3 regions of the Ensifer sp. YR511 genome follow, and region 2 is predicted to be linked to each of the others. Evidence: predicted binding sites of a transcription regulator. Region 2 holds the regulator's gene; each other region holds the start of a gene.
The links. The regulator LexA, encoded in region 2, represses DNA repair genes until DNA is damaged. The targets are predictions, from matches to a motif close to TGTTCNNNNTGTGTTCNG.

Region 1: the regulator LexA is predicted to act here: its motif matches at 1,976-1,993, upstream of recA (recombinase RecA).
Region 3: the regulator LexA is predicted to act here: its motif matches at 2,447-2,464, upstream of BLU15_RS18680 (ATP-dependent helicase).

The regions. Positions count from the first base shown of each region.
Region 1 is NZ_FNGR01000001.1:82,056-86,222, forward strand. It holds gene alaS (alanine--tRNA ligase) at 1-597, opposite strand, end outside; gene recA (recombinase RecA) at 829-1,917, opposite strand; gene BLU15_RS00405 (carbohydrate kinase family protein) at 2,237-3,184, shown strand; gene BLU15_RS00410 (pseudouridine-5'-phosphate glycosidase) at 3,216-4,145, shown strand.
Region 2 is NZ_FNGR01000005.1:53,573-57,739, forward strand. It holds gene BLU15_RS11680 (hypothetical protein) at 1-374, opposite strand, end outside; gene BLU15_RS11685 (hypothetical protein) at 501-1,133, opposite strand; gene BLU15_RS11690 (hypothetical protein) at 1,457-1,753, shown strand; gene lexA (transcriptional repressor LexA) at 1,990-2,712, shown strand; gene BLU15_RS11700 (hypothetical protein) at 2,801-3,142, opposite strand; tRNA gene BLU15_RS11705 (tRNA-Cys) at 3,340-3,413, opposite strand; gene BLU15_RS11710 (thermonuclease family protein) at 3,566-4,167, opposite strand, start outside.
Region 3 is NZ_FNGR01000010.1:124,694-128,860, forward strand. It holds gene BLU15_RS18660 (nitrate reductase) at 1-16, shown strand, start outside; gene cysG (siroheme synthase CysG) at 1-1,460, shown strand, start outside; gene BLU15_RS18670 (hypothetical protein) at 1,460-1,768, shown strand; gene BLU15_RS18675 (hypothetical protein) at 1,975-2,154, opposite strand; gene BLU15_RS18680 (ATP-dependent helicase) at 2,530-4,167, shown strand, end outside.

The sequences.
Region 1 (4,167 bases), on a different contig from region 2:
GATGAAGCGGTCACCGTCTTCGTCGGCCGAGCCCGGAGGTCCGCCCCAGATATGGTCGCCGTGGTCGTAGAAGATTTCCGAGCACGGGCCGCAGGGGCCGGTATCGCCCATGGCCCAGAAGTTGTCACTGGTCGGGATGCGGATGATGCGGTCGTCGGAGAAACCGGCGATCTTCTTCCAGAGATCGAAGGCCTCGTCGTCGGTGTGGTAGACCGTGACCAGCAGGCGCTTGGCGTCGAGGCCATACTCCTTGGTGATCAGGTTCCAGGCGAGCTCGATCGCGTTCTCCTTGAAGTAATCGCCGAAGGAGAAGTTGCCGAGCATTTCGAAGAAGGTGTGGTGACGCGCGGTGTAGCCGACATTGTCGAGGTCGTTGTGCTTGCCGCCGGCGCGAACGCACTTCTGTGCCGTAACGGCCGTCGAATAGGGACGCTGCTCCAGGCCGGTGAAGACGTTCTTGAACTGCACCATGCCGGCATTGGTGAACATCAATGTCGGGTCATTGCGCGGCACCAACGGGCTCGACGACAGGACCTCGTGACCGTTCCTGCGGAAATAGTCGAGAAAGGTCGACCGGATTTCATTCACGCCGCTCATCTTGCGTCCTATTCTTAAGCACCGATTCCGGCCCGGGTCCGGCCCACGCCGCGCCACTAAGCCATTGTCCCTAAACCCTGCGGCCACCCGTGGTGACCGCACCCTCCAACGCGCTGGGTCGCCGGAACCAAAGGCTTTTATCGCTCACATATCCGACTGTCCAGACGCCAGCAAAAAACCGGCCGCCCACGGGACGACCGGTTTTCTGGTAACCTCAGTGGACCGAGCGGCTTATGCTTCCGGCGGCTCGTCACCGTCGTCCGCTTCCGGACCGCCATTCTCGAGGAACCGATCAGCGATCAGGCCGGCGTTCTGGCGCAGCGCCGTCTCGATTTCGCGCGCGAGATCCGGATTGTCGCGCAGGAACGTCTTGGCGTTCTCGCGGCCCTGGCCGAGACGCTGGCTGTTGTAGGAGAACCAGGCGCCAGACTTTTCGACGATGCCGGCCTTGACGCCGAGGTCGACCAGTTCGCCGGTCTTCGATACGCCCTCGCCATACATGATGTCGAATTCGACCTGCTTGAAGGGAGGGGCCATCTTGTTCTTGACGACCTTGACGCGGGTCTGGTTGCCGACGACCTCTTCGCGCTCCTTGACCGAGCCGATGCGGCGGATGTCGAGGCGAACCGAGGCGTAGAACTTCAGCGCGTTGCCGCCGGTGGTGGTTTCCGGCGAACCGAACATGACGCCGATCTTCATGCGGATCTGGTTGATGAAGATGACCATGCAGTTCGACTTGGAGATCGACGCCGTCAGCTTGCGCAGCGCCTGGCTCATCAGGCGGGCCTGCATGCCCGGCAGGCTGTCGCCCATTTCGCCCTCGATTTCGGCGCGCGGCACGAGCGCTGCAACCGAGTCAACGACGAGAACGTCGATCGCGCCGGAGCGCACCAGCGTGTCGGTGATCTCAAGCGCCTGTTCGCCGGTGTCGGGCTGCGAGATCAAGAGGTTTTCGAGATCGACGCCGAGCTTGCGGGCATAAACCGGGTCAAGCGCGTGTTCAGCATCGACGAAGGCGCAGATGCCGCCCTTCTTCTGTGCTTCGGCGACGGTCTGCAGCGCCAGCGTCGTCTTACCCGAGCTTTCCGGGCCGTAAATTTCAACGATGCGGCCCTTCGGCAGGCCGCCAATGCCGAGCGCGATGTCGAGGCTGAGAGAGCCGGTCGAAACCGTCTCGATCTCAATGATGCTGTCCTTCCCACCGAGCTTCATGATCGATCCCTTACCGAACGAACGTTCGATCTGGGAAAGTGCCGCTTCAAGCGCCTTGCTTTTATCCACCGATTTGTCCTCTACGAGCCGCAAAGAGTTTTGTGCCATTTGGTCCACCTTTAGGTTATTGAAGCTACCGAGGCAATGAAGCCGCCGCAGGAGTTTTTGTACATGTTTTGTTCCGTATTTGCAAGAGCGCGACAACACATTGAAAAACAATAGCTTTCAACGATACGTTCGATTCTTGTTCACGGAACGAAACCAGAGTTTTCGAATGTTGGCGCAAGCCCTTCGAACCTGCCCGGCAAGGCTCGGCCGATTCGCCTGCGCATGAGACTTTGAGCAGGTCGGGCGCGTGGCGCTTCGCGACGCGGCATTGCAGGATGCCAACAGATATTCGGCCGATCGGCCAAGCAGAGGAACATTCATGACGCAAGCTGACATCGCCGTTTTCGGTGGCGCGCATATCGACAGGCGCGGCCGTATATCGGGAACGACAGCGCCCGGGTCGAGCAATCCGGGAAGCTGGTTCGAAGAAGCGGGCGGCGGTGGTTTCAATGCCGCGCGCAACCTGGCGCGGCTTGGCCACAGCGTGCGCATGATCAGCACCCGCGGCGGTGATGCGGCCGGCGAGATGGTGACCGCAGCCGCGGCCGCCGCTGGCGTCATCGACAGTCCCCTCACCTTTCTTGACCGCCAGACGCCGAGCTATACGGCGATCCTCGAAAACGACGGCAATCTGGTGATTGCGCTCGCCGACATGGAACTCTACCGGCTGTTCTCGCCACGGCAGTTGCAGCGGCGGGCGCTCCGCGAGGTCATCGCCGCGAGCAAGCTGGTGCTGACCGACGCCAACCTGCCGGAAGAAACGATCGCCGCACTTGCCCAGTCGGCTGCCGGCAACGGCCGCCTCGTCGCCGGCATCGCTGTTTCGCCGGCCAAGGTCATCCGCTACCGGCCGTGCCTCTCGCATCTCTCGTTCCTGTTCATGAACGAATCCGAGGCGCGGGCGCTGACCGGCAAGGAGGCGGCCGAGGCGGAAGAATGGCCGGCCCTGTTGCGCGGTCTCGGCATCAACGGAGGCGTCGTGACCCGGGGCGGCCGTGCGGTCGTTGCCTTCGAGGGCGATAGCGCCTGTGTCGTCGTGCCGCCGGCCCTGCCCGCCCTTGCCGACGTCACCGGCGCCGGCGACGCGCTCGCCTCCGGCTTCCTTTCCGCCCGCCTTGCCGGCCGCGATATCGCCGATTGCCTGCGGCACGGCATCGCAGCCGCCGGTTTGACGTTGCGTTCTCCCTTGGCCGCATCCGAAGAGATGTCCGCGGCCAATCTCGAACAGGCGCTGGCCCTTGTGCCCACGCCCCAAATGCTGTCATGACATTTGCCAGCAGAACTCCCAAGGAAAGACCATGACCAAACCCGCTTCCCCCTTCCTGCCGATGGAATATTCCGACGAGGTCGCAGCCGCCAAGGCGCGTGGCGCGCCGATCGTGGCGCTGGAATCGACCATCATCACCCATGGCATGCCCTACCCGGGCAACCTGAACATGGCCCGCAGCGTTGAAGCGATCATCCGCGAACAGGGTGCCGTGCCGGCGACCATCGCCGTCATTCATGGCGTACTGCATATCGGCCTTGACGATGCCAAACTCGAAGAACTGGCCAAGACCCAGGGCGCGATGAAGGTCTCGCGCGCCGATCTCGCCTTCGCGATCGCCGAGCGCCGCACCGGCGCGACCACCGTCGCCGCGACGATGATCGCTGCTGCCCGCGCCGGCATCCGCGTCTTTGCGACCGGCGGCATCGGCGGCGTGCACCGTGGCGCCGAGCTCTCCTTTGACATCTCCGCCGACCTCGATGAACTCGCCCGCACCGGTGTCATCGTCGTCTGCGCCGGCGCGAAGGCGATCCTCGACATTCCGAAGACGCTCGAAGTGCTCGAGACCCGCGGCGTTCCGGTCGTCACCTATGACAGCGAAATCTTCCCGGCCTTCTGGTCACGCGACAGCGGCCTCAAGAGCCCGCTGATGCTGAACAGCCCGGCCGCGATCGCCAACTTCCAGACCATGCGCGAGCTGCTCGGCGTCGAAGGCGGCATGCTGGTTGCCAATCCGGTTCCGGAAGCTGCCGAGATCCCGCGCGAAGAGATGGAAATCTATATCGCCCGCGCGCTCGACAATGCCGAGAACGACGAGATCACCGGCAAGGCGGTCACGCCCTATCTGCTCAGCAACCTCTTTGAAATGACCGAGGGCCGCAGCCTCGAGACCAACATCGCGCTGGTCGAGAACAATGCCCGGCTTGCCGGCGAGATCGCCGTCGCGTTGAACGTGAAGTAATCCGGTAAGAAACGGCGAGAAA
Region 2 (4,167 bases):
CCCGTCAGGAACTCGGCGTCGGTGACGTTCACGAACAGAAACTTTCCGCTCGCATCACCGGCAGCGGTCGCCGAAGCGCTCCAGGGATCGGTCTTGTCGAAGCGGAAGGTCAGGTCGTACTCTTTGCCGACCTCGAGCGACCTCCAGTCGTCGCTGGCGAAGCTCATATAGAGCGGCGACTCGGAGCCCTTGGGATAGAACCCAAGGCGCAAGGTGACCCCGCCGTCGAATACCGACGAGATGAAGCAGGAGCCCTCCATCGAGGTGTCGGAAGCAACGGTCCAGCCGTCGACATCCTTCCACTTGATGATTTCGGACTCCTCAGCCGCGGCCGATCCCGCGGCGATCAGACAGCTTACCAATCCGACCAGCAATCTACGCATGCAAAACCCCCGTTTGCCCGCATTTTGATAGGTCCCCGCATCGCTGTCGAGGGTGCCTAGCCGATCCCAGGCAATATTTTAGGAATATTCACCTCTCCGCGGCAAGCGGACTGCCCATCACATGGCGAAAGGATCTTTCGATGACTTGGTCTGGCCGCCGCCGGCAAAGGGATCGTTGTTCGGCGCATTGCCACCGGCGCCCGCAAAGGGATCGTTCGCCGCTCCCTGACCGCCATTCGGGATCAAGGCGCTCACCGCCTCCTGGCACTTGAACATCTCGCTTACCGCCTTCATCGAATCACGCAGGCTTAGGCTCGCGACGACGCGCCCCTCGAAGGCCAGCGCCAAGGTGTTCTTGCGAACGAATTCGGTAAAGAAGTCGGTGTTGGAAAAGTTGACGACAAGGGCCTTGGCGCCGGTCAGATCAACACCGAACGCAACGGCCGGCCACTGACGACCACGGTCGAGCTGCAAGGCAACATCGTATTCCCGCTGCGGCTCGATGGATTTCCATTCGGCATTGCCGATCGAAAGAAACGCCAGGTTCGTCGATCCCCGCGGATAAAAGCCGATACGAAGGATAGCGCCGGCGTCATAGCTCGTCGCCGCGTAACACGAGCCTCCCAGGGAAGGATCGGATCCCACCGTCCAGGCGTTGATCCGTTTCCAGATATTCGAACGCCCTTCTTCGGCAGACGCCGCTCCAGCCGTGAGCAACAGGCCGAGCACCACCAACGACAATCTATGCATGCAACCACCCCACTTTCCACGCAAAGTTATCTTTTTTTAGAGGCCTGTCGAGACGGCGAAGGCCCTTCCCCGCAGGGATTTTTGCGCGCCCCAGGCCCGATGCGAAAGCTGGCAGCTCCGATGCATTCTCCGCGCCGGTCCATGAAGAACGGCCGAGACGAGGTTGAGATGGAGCGGCTGGCGCAAATCAGCCACAGCCTGCGGGCAAAGAGCTGTTGAACATGGCAGAGTGATCGCCATGCTTGCTGGACTTCGGAACGAAAGCGCGGTTCACATCGTTTACCAACCCGTAGTCCCACCCCTTCATCAAGTGGACGATCACCGTGCTTGCCGCCCTGCTTCTCGCTTCGATAGTCGCATCGCCCAATATGCCTGACGTCAAGCTCAGTGCCGCGACGGTGGATGAACTCCAGACCGATTTCGAACGGGCCGTACCGTGCCATCAGATCGATGGACGCAATGTTTGGAAGGGCGCGCTCGCGTTCTACATCCAGTCCTTCGTTTATGACGGCGATACGCCCGTTGCGACCGATGCGGCCGACGCAGTGCTTCCGGAAGACAACAGCGCCGAGACGGTGAAGGAGTTCGAAGACGCCTGCTCGGCCTCGCAAGCGACTTAAGTCTCTCCGCGAAGAGAGCCGCGATTCGTTCGAATCACGCGCGCGACCGGCCTGCCCGGCGCTGTTTTGGGACGCAACCGTCGCCGAAAACCGCCCCGCTCCCGCAAAAGTGACCAATCGCCCCCCACAGAAGCAGCCAATTGCCTGAATTCACGGAATTTTAGGCACTTGCGGAACACATATGGAACAGATAGTGTCTGTTCTTGATTTGTTTCACGCCTCTGGAGCGACGTGCCATGCTGACCCGCAAGCAACAGGAATTGCTTCTGTTCATCCACGAACGCATGAAGGAGTCGGGCGTACCGCCGTCTTTCGATGAAATGAAGGATGCGCTCGACCTGGCGTCGAAGTCCGGCATTCACCGTTTGATCACGGCGCTCGAAGAGCGCGGGTTCATTCGCCGGTTGCCGAACCGGGCGCGCGCGCTCGAAGTCATCAAGCTTCCGGAAGCCTACGCCGCCGGCCAGCAACAGCCGCGCAGAGGCTTCTCGCCGAGCGTGATCGAGGGCAGCCTCGGAAAGCCGCCGGCCGCCGCTCCTGCCACGCCGAAGCCGGCGACGGTCGCCGAAAGCACGTCTGTTTCCGTCCCGGTGATGGGCCGCATCGCTGCCGGCGTGCCGATCTCGGCGATCCAGAACAACACCCATGACATTACCGTTCCGCTCGACATGATCGGCAGCGGCGAGCATTACGCCCTCGAAGTAAAGGGCGATTCGATGATCGAGGCCGGCATCTTCGATGGCGACACGGTGATCATCCGCAACGGCAACTCGGCCAATCCCGGCGACATCATCGTGGCGCTCGTGGACGACGAGGAAGCGACGCTGAAGCGCTTCCGTCGCAAGGGCGCGTCGATTGCGCTCGAAGCGGCCAACCCCGCCTACGAGACGCGCATTTTCGGACCGGATCGCGTGAAAATCCAGGGCAAGCTCGTCGGGCTGATCCGCCGCTACCATTGAATTCCAGGCAGAACGCCGAATCAAAAGAGCCTCGCCACTGAAAGTGGCGAGGCTCTTTCCATTTAAGGCGACCTGAAATCCAGATCGCTTATTCGTGGATCGTGTATTCGCCGAGTTCGCAGAGATCCTGCGTGTCCTCGGTCGTATCGAGGGCCGAGCCTTCCTCGAATTCGAATCGCATGTCGTATTTGCAGACGTCCCGCCCGTCGGCAATGGTGATCTCCATGCTCTCGCCGGGGTTCAGGACCTGCCGACCGAAAACATCGTCTTCCCATTCATTGACGCCGACCGGCGACGTATAGAAATTCGTCAGTACCGCGCCGGTGTTGTTCTTCAGCTGGAAAACCAGGTCGTCCGCGCGCGCCTCCATAGCGGTCGCCGCAAAACACGCCAACGCCGTCAGGATCAGTCTCTTTTTCATTGATGCCATTGCCTCCGTTCTTAATGTTGACGGACGCTACCGATGCGGTTGATCTCAGCGGAGTCATCGTTCCCCCTCTACCGAATTCACCGAAGCGATAAGATCCGACGGAGGCATAGGAGACGTGGCTTGCGCGGACGTGTCGCGAATTTTACCGCGCTGCCCTAAGGCAGAACGCCAAACCAAATTTAACGAGGTGAGATTTTTGGAGGCCTCGCCCGGAATTGAACCGGGGTACAAGGATTTGCAGTCCTCTGCGTCACCACTCCGCCACGAGGCCTCACAGCTCGGATAACCAAGCGTTGGCGCGGATTTAGAATGATTGCAGAAAAACCGCAAGAGGCATTTTCTGAAAAACGCGCCGTCGAATTGCAGGACGGATACTTTCCACAGAACGATCGACGATGTCCGCCGAGCGTCTCCCAGCTGATCTCAGCACCAGGGCGTCGGGCGCCCTTCCCACGGCCGCACGAGCCCCTCGGAAACGAGTACACGTCCAAGAGATTGGTCACCGCGGGTGACCAGGCGCAGTTTCTCGCCGGCCTTGGCATCTGATCGCCCTCCCGCCGAGATCAGCCTGAAGTCGCCTGCATTCAGCAATTCGCGCAGGCGCTGCTTGGCGTAGAAGCCGCGCGAACGCTCCTTGTCGCAGCTTGCCTGGCGGATTCGCGGTGCATCGACATCGGCGACGCGGATCGTCTCGCCATGGAAGACGAAGGTCGCGCCATCGATCACGCAGTTGTCGTTGCGAATGCCGCAAAAATAGAACTGATCGGTACGGATGGATGCCGTCTTCACCTCTTCATTCGGCCGCACGAGAGGGGTTGGCGGCGTGACGCCGACATTCACCGACGGCACCGGGGCGGCCAGGACAACCTTCGTCGCCGGGTTGGGCTTCGGATTTGGTTTGTGCCTATCCGCCTGCTGCGCAACGCGCTCCTGCGCTTCAGGAACCGCGCGCTGAGGCTTCGGCTTCGTTTCCGATCGCGATGCAAAGGCCATGACATCGGAAACCACCGGCCAGTGCCGCAACT
Region 3 (4,167 bases), on a different contig from region 2:
AGCAGCCGCAGAGTGACGGACCCGCCCGCATGGAGGCGCTCGCCAAGCTGCCCGTCTTCTGGGCGCTGGAGGGCCGGCGCGTCGTGGTGGCCGGTGCAACGGACGGAGCGATGTGGAAGGCCGAGCTTCTGGCCGCCTGCGGCGCCCGCGTCGACCTCTACGCTGAAGGGAACGACGAGGCGCTCGCGGCATTTGCCGGCCGTACCCCGCAACACCCCACCGCCAGCGTCACGCTAAACCGCCGGCACTGGGCGCCCGCCGATCTTGACGGTGCCGCGCTCGCCGTCGGCGATTGCGAGGACCAGGCGGAGGCGCGGGCATTCTTCGCCGCCGCCCGCGCGGCGGGCGTTCCGGTCAACGTCATCGACCAGCCGGACTTCTGCGAGTTCCAGTTCGGCTCGATCGTCAACCGCTCGCCCGTCATCGTTGCGATCTCGACCGATGGCGCCGCCCCGATCCTCGCCCAGACGATCCGCCGCAAGATCGAGACGCTGCTGCCGAAAAGCCTGAAGGCCTGGGCAGCGCTGGCACAGTCTCTTCGTGGAGCGGTGAACCACCGGATCGAACCCGGTCCCCGGCGCCGCCTCTTCTGGGAACGTTTTGCCGATCGCGTCTTTTCGACCATGGATACGCCGGAGGAGGGCGTAGGCGGGGTGCTTCTTGCTGATGCCGAAAGGCTCGCGGGAGCCCCCGCCATCGGTCACGTGACTTTGGTCGGCGCGGGACCGGGCGATGCCGAACTCCTGACGCTGAAGGCCGTGCGCGCGCTGCAAGCGGCCGATGTCATCCTTTTCGACGACCTCGTTTCTTCAGACGTGCTCGAACTCGCCCGGCGGGAGGCAAAGCGCATGCTCGTCGGAAAGCGCGGCGGCCGCGAAAGCTGCCGGCAGGAAGACATCAACGCCATGATGGTCAAGCTCGCCAAGGCTGGGAAACGCGTGGTGCGGCTGAAATCCGGCGACCCCATGGTTTTCGGCCGGGCCGGCGAGGAAATCGCCCATCTCGACCGCGAGAACATTCCCGTCGACGTTATCCCCGGCATCACTGCCGCAAGCGCCATGGCCTCCCGTCTCGGTCTGTCGCTGACCCATCGCGACTATGCCCAGTCGCTTCGGCTGGTGACCGGTCATTCCCGCCACGGCGGCCTGCCCGATGATGTCGACTGGGCAGGCATTGCCGATCCGCGCAGCACGGCGGTCTTTTACATGGGTGGCCGAACGGCGGGGCTGATTGCCGAAAAGCTTATCGGCGAAGGCCGTTCACCTGAAACACCGGCCGTGATCATGAGCGATGTCAGCCATCCGACGGAACGCAGCTGGCGAGGCACGCTCGCCACAATCCCGGAGGGCATAGGGGAGATCGGCTACGACAGCCCGGTCCTCATCGCTGTCGGCGGCGTGTTTTCGGCCCGAGACAAGCGGGCCGGATCGATCGAGCGCACGCTCGCCGGAGCATGCTGATGGGCATGTCCCTGGTGTTCCTCGTTCTCGCCATCGGCCTCAGCTGGCCGCGTTTCAGGCTCATCTTCCTGGCTCAATCGAACGCTGCGCTGGCCGCAGCGCCCCTCACCATGGTTGCGAGTGCCGTGAACCTCTGCGCCATCGGCCTCGCTGTTGCAGAACACGGTCTGCTTTTCGGCGGATTGCTCATCGCCGGCGGTATGTTCTTCGCGAAAATAATGCAAGCCGTGCCTTCAACGCCGGGCATCTTAGCTTCAGCCCTGTGCCTTGCCGCCTACATAGAAATGACGATGACGGTCGTGGCGTGACGAGCTCAATGCTGCCCCTGAACAGACACCAGCGTCTGCTGACGCGCCAAGGGATATTCGAAGGCGTCGCCTCGTATCGACGTCCCGAATATCCCAAGGTCGCCACCGTAGGCTGGTTCTAAGCGCGCAGGCAGATCACGGCCATCCCCCAATTGAGGAATGAATGCCTGTACCGAACAAGTAAAGCCGCTGCCCCGCGGCCGACATCAGTCGACTGCCGTTTCCGATCCATCGCCGCTTTCGTCGAGTACGACCGTCTCGCCGAGCGGGGTCGCTGCAATTGACCTGATCTCTTGGGCGAGCGACGCCAGCTTGCGCGCAATCTCCTGCAATTCGGCGGTCGAGCCGGTGGCCTCACAGGTATTTTCAACGCTCCGTTCGTCCATGTGCTCTTCCTCTTTCGAGTGGACGCAGGAGCGGAGCATATTTCTAATCTACTATATAAGGCCACAAGCCGTCGCGCGTTCTTCGTGCGGCGCACAGCCATAGGTATAGGCCGATCGATAAGCCGGCGATCACCCGCGACAGATCTCGATCCACGGCCGATTGGCCTTACCTGCAGCAATCAAGCCCATCGGCGATCTCGCAGGTCATCAAAACCTTGGAAGAGTGACATTCCGACGTTGCAGGAGGGAAAACTCGGCGACGTCAGGGTTTTCATCTGGATGCTAAATTGCTAGTTCTTTCTTTGTTCCTGCCCGTCTCTTGGATGCAAATCGATGCGGGCAGTGACTGAGTGCGACGAAAACGAACGGGAACGCATGAGCGCCGCCTATCTCGAAAAACTCAATGACCGCCAGCGTGAGGCGGTCGAGCACGGTATCGGCTTGCCGGAAGGACAGGTCGGCGGCCCGCTTCTCATCATCGCCGGTGCCGGCTCCGGCAAGACGAATACCCTCGCCCACCGCGTCGCGCATCTCATCGTCAACGGTGCCGATCCGCGCCGCATTCTGCTGATGACCTTTTCTCGACGCGCAGCAGCCGAGATGACCCGCCGGGTCGCGCGCATCTGCCGCCAGGTCCTTGGCGACAACGCTGCAGTCATGACGGACGCGCTCTCCTGGGCCGGCACCTTCCATGGCATCGGCGCCCGGATCCTGCGCATCTACGCCGAACAAATCGGTCTCGGCCCGGATTTTACGATCCACGACCGGGAGGACAGCGCCGATTTGATGAACCTCGTGCGCCACGAGCTCGGCTTCTCGAAGACGGAAAGCCGCTTCCCGACAAAGGGAACGTGCCTTTCGATCTATTCGCGCGTCGTGAACTCCGAAAGCTCGATTGGCGACGTATTGAAGTCGGCCTATCCCTGGGTCACCGGCTGGGACGAACAGCTCAAGGCGCTGTTTGCGGCCTACGTCGATGCCAAACAGGCGCAGAACGTGCTCGATTATGACGATCTCCTGCTCTACTGGGCGCAGATGGTTTCCGATCCGGAGCTTGCCGAAGATATCGGCGGACGCTTCGATCATGTTCTTGTCGACGAGTATCAGGACACCAACAGGCTGCAGGCGTCGATCCTGATGTCGCTCAGACCCGGCGGCCACGGATTGACGGTCGTTGGCGACGACGCCCAGTCGATCTATTCCTTCAGGGCTGCGACGGTTCGCAATATTCTCGATTTCCCGAACGCCTTTTCGCCCGAGCCTGCCGACGTCATCACCCTCGACCGGAACTACCGCTCGACGCAGCCGATCCTCGCCGCTGCGAACGGCGTGATCGGCCTGGCGCGGGAGCGATTTACCAAGAACCTCTGGACGGACAGGCAATCGGAGCAGCGCCCGTTGCTCGTCGCCGTCAAGGACGAAGCGGATCAGGCCGCCTACATCGTGGAGCAGGTTCTCGCTGGCCGCGAGATCGGTATCGCCTTGAAGCAGCAGGCGGTGCTTTTTCGCTCGTCCAATCACAGCGGAACGCTCGAAGTCGAACTCACCCGCCGCAACATTCCGTTCGTGAAATTCGGTGGCCTGAAGTTTCTCGACAGCGCCCATGTGAAGGACCTGCTCGCAGTCCTGCGCTTTGCGCAGAACCCGCGTGACCGCGTCGCAGGTTTCCGGTTGCTGCAGATGCTGCCCGGTATTGGCCCACAGACCGCTGGAAAGATCCTCGATGCGATCGCCGCCGATCCGGAACCGCTCGCGGCTCTTGCTGAGATCCCGCCTCCCGCCAAGACCGGCGAGAACTGGACCGGCTTCGTCGACCTGGTGTCCGGTCTGCGACGGGCCGAGCCTGGATGGCCGCAGGAGATTGGCGCTGCGCGCGCCTGGTATGAGCCCCATCTTGACCGGATCCATGAAGACGCCGACACGCGTAAGGCCGACCTGCTGCAGCTCGAGCAGATTGCCGGCGGCTACCAGAACCGCGAACGTTTCCTGACCGAGCTGACCCTTGACCCGCCC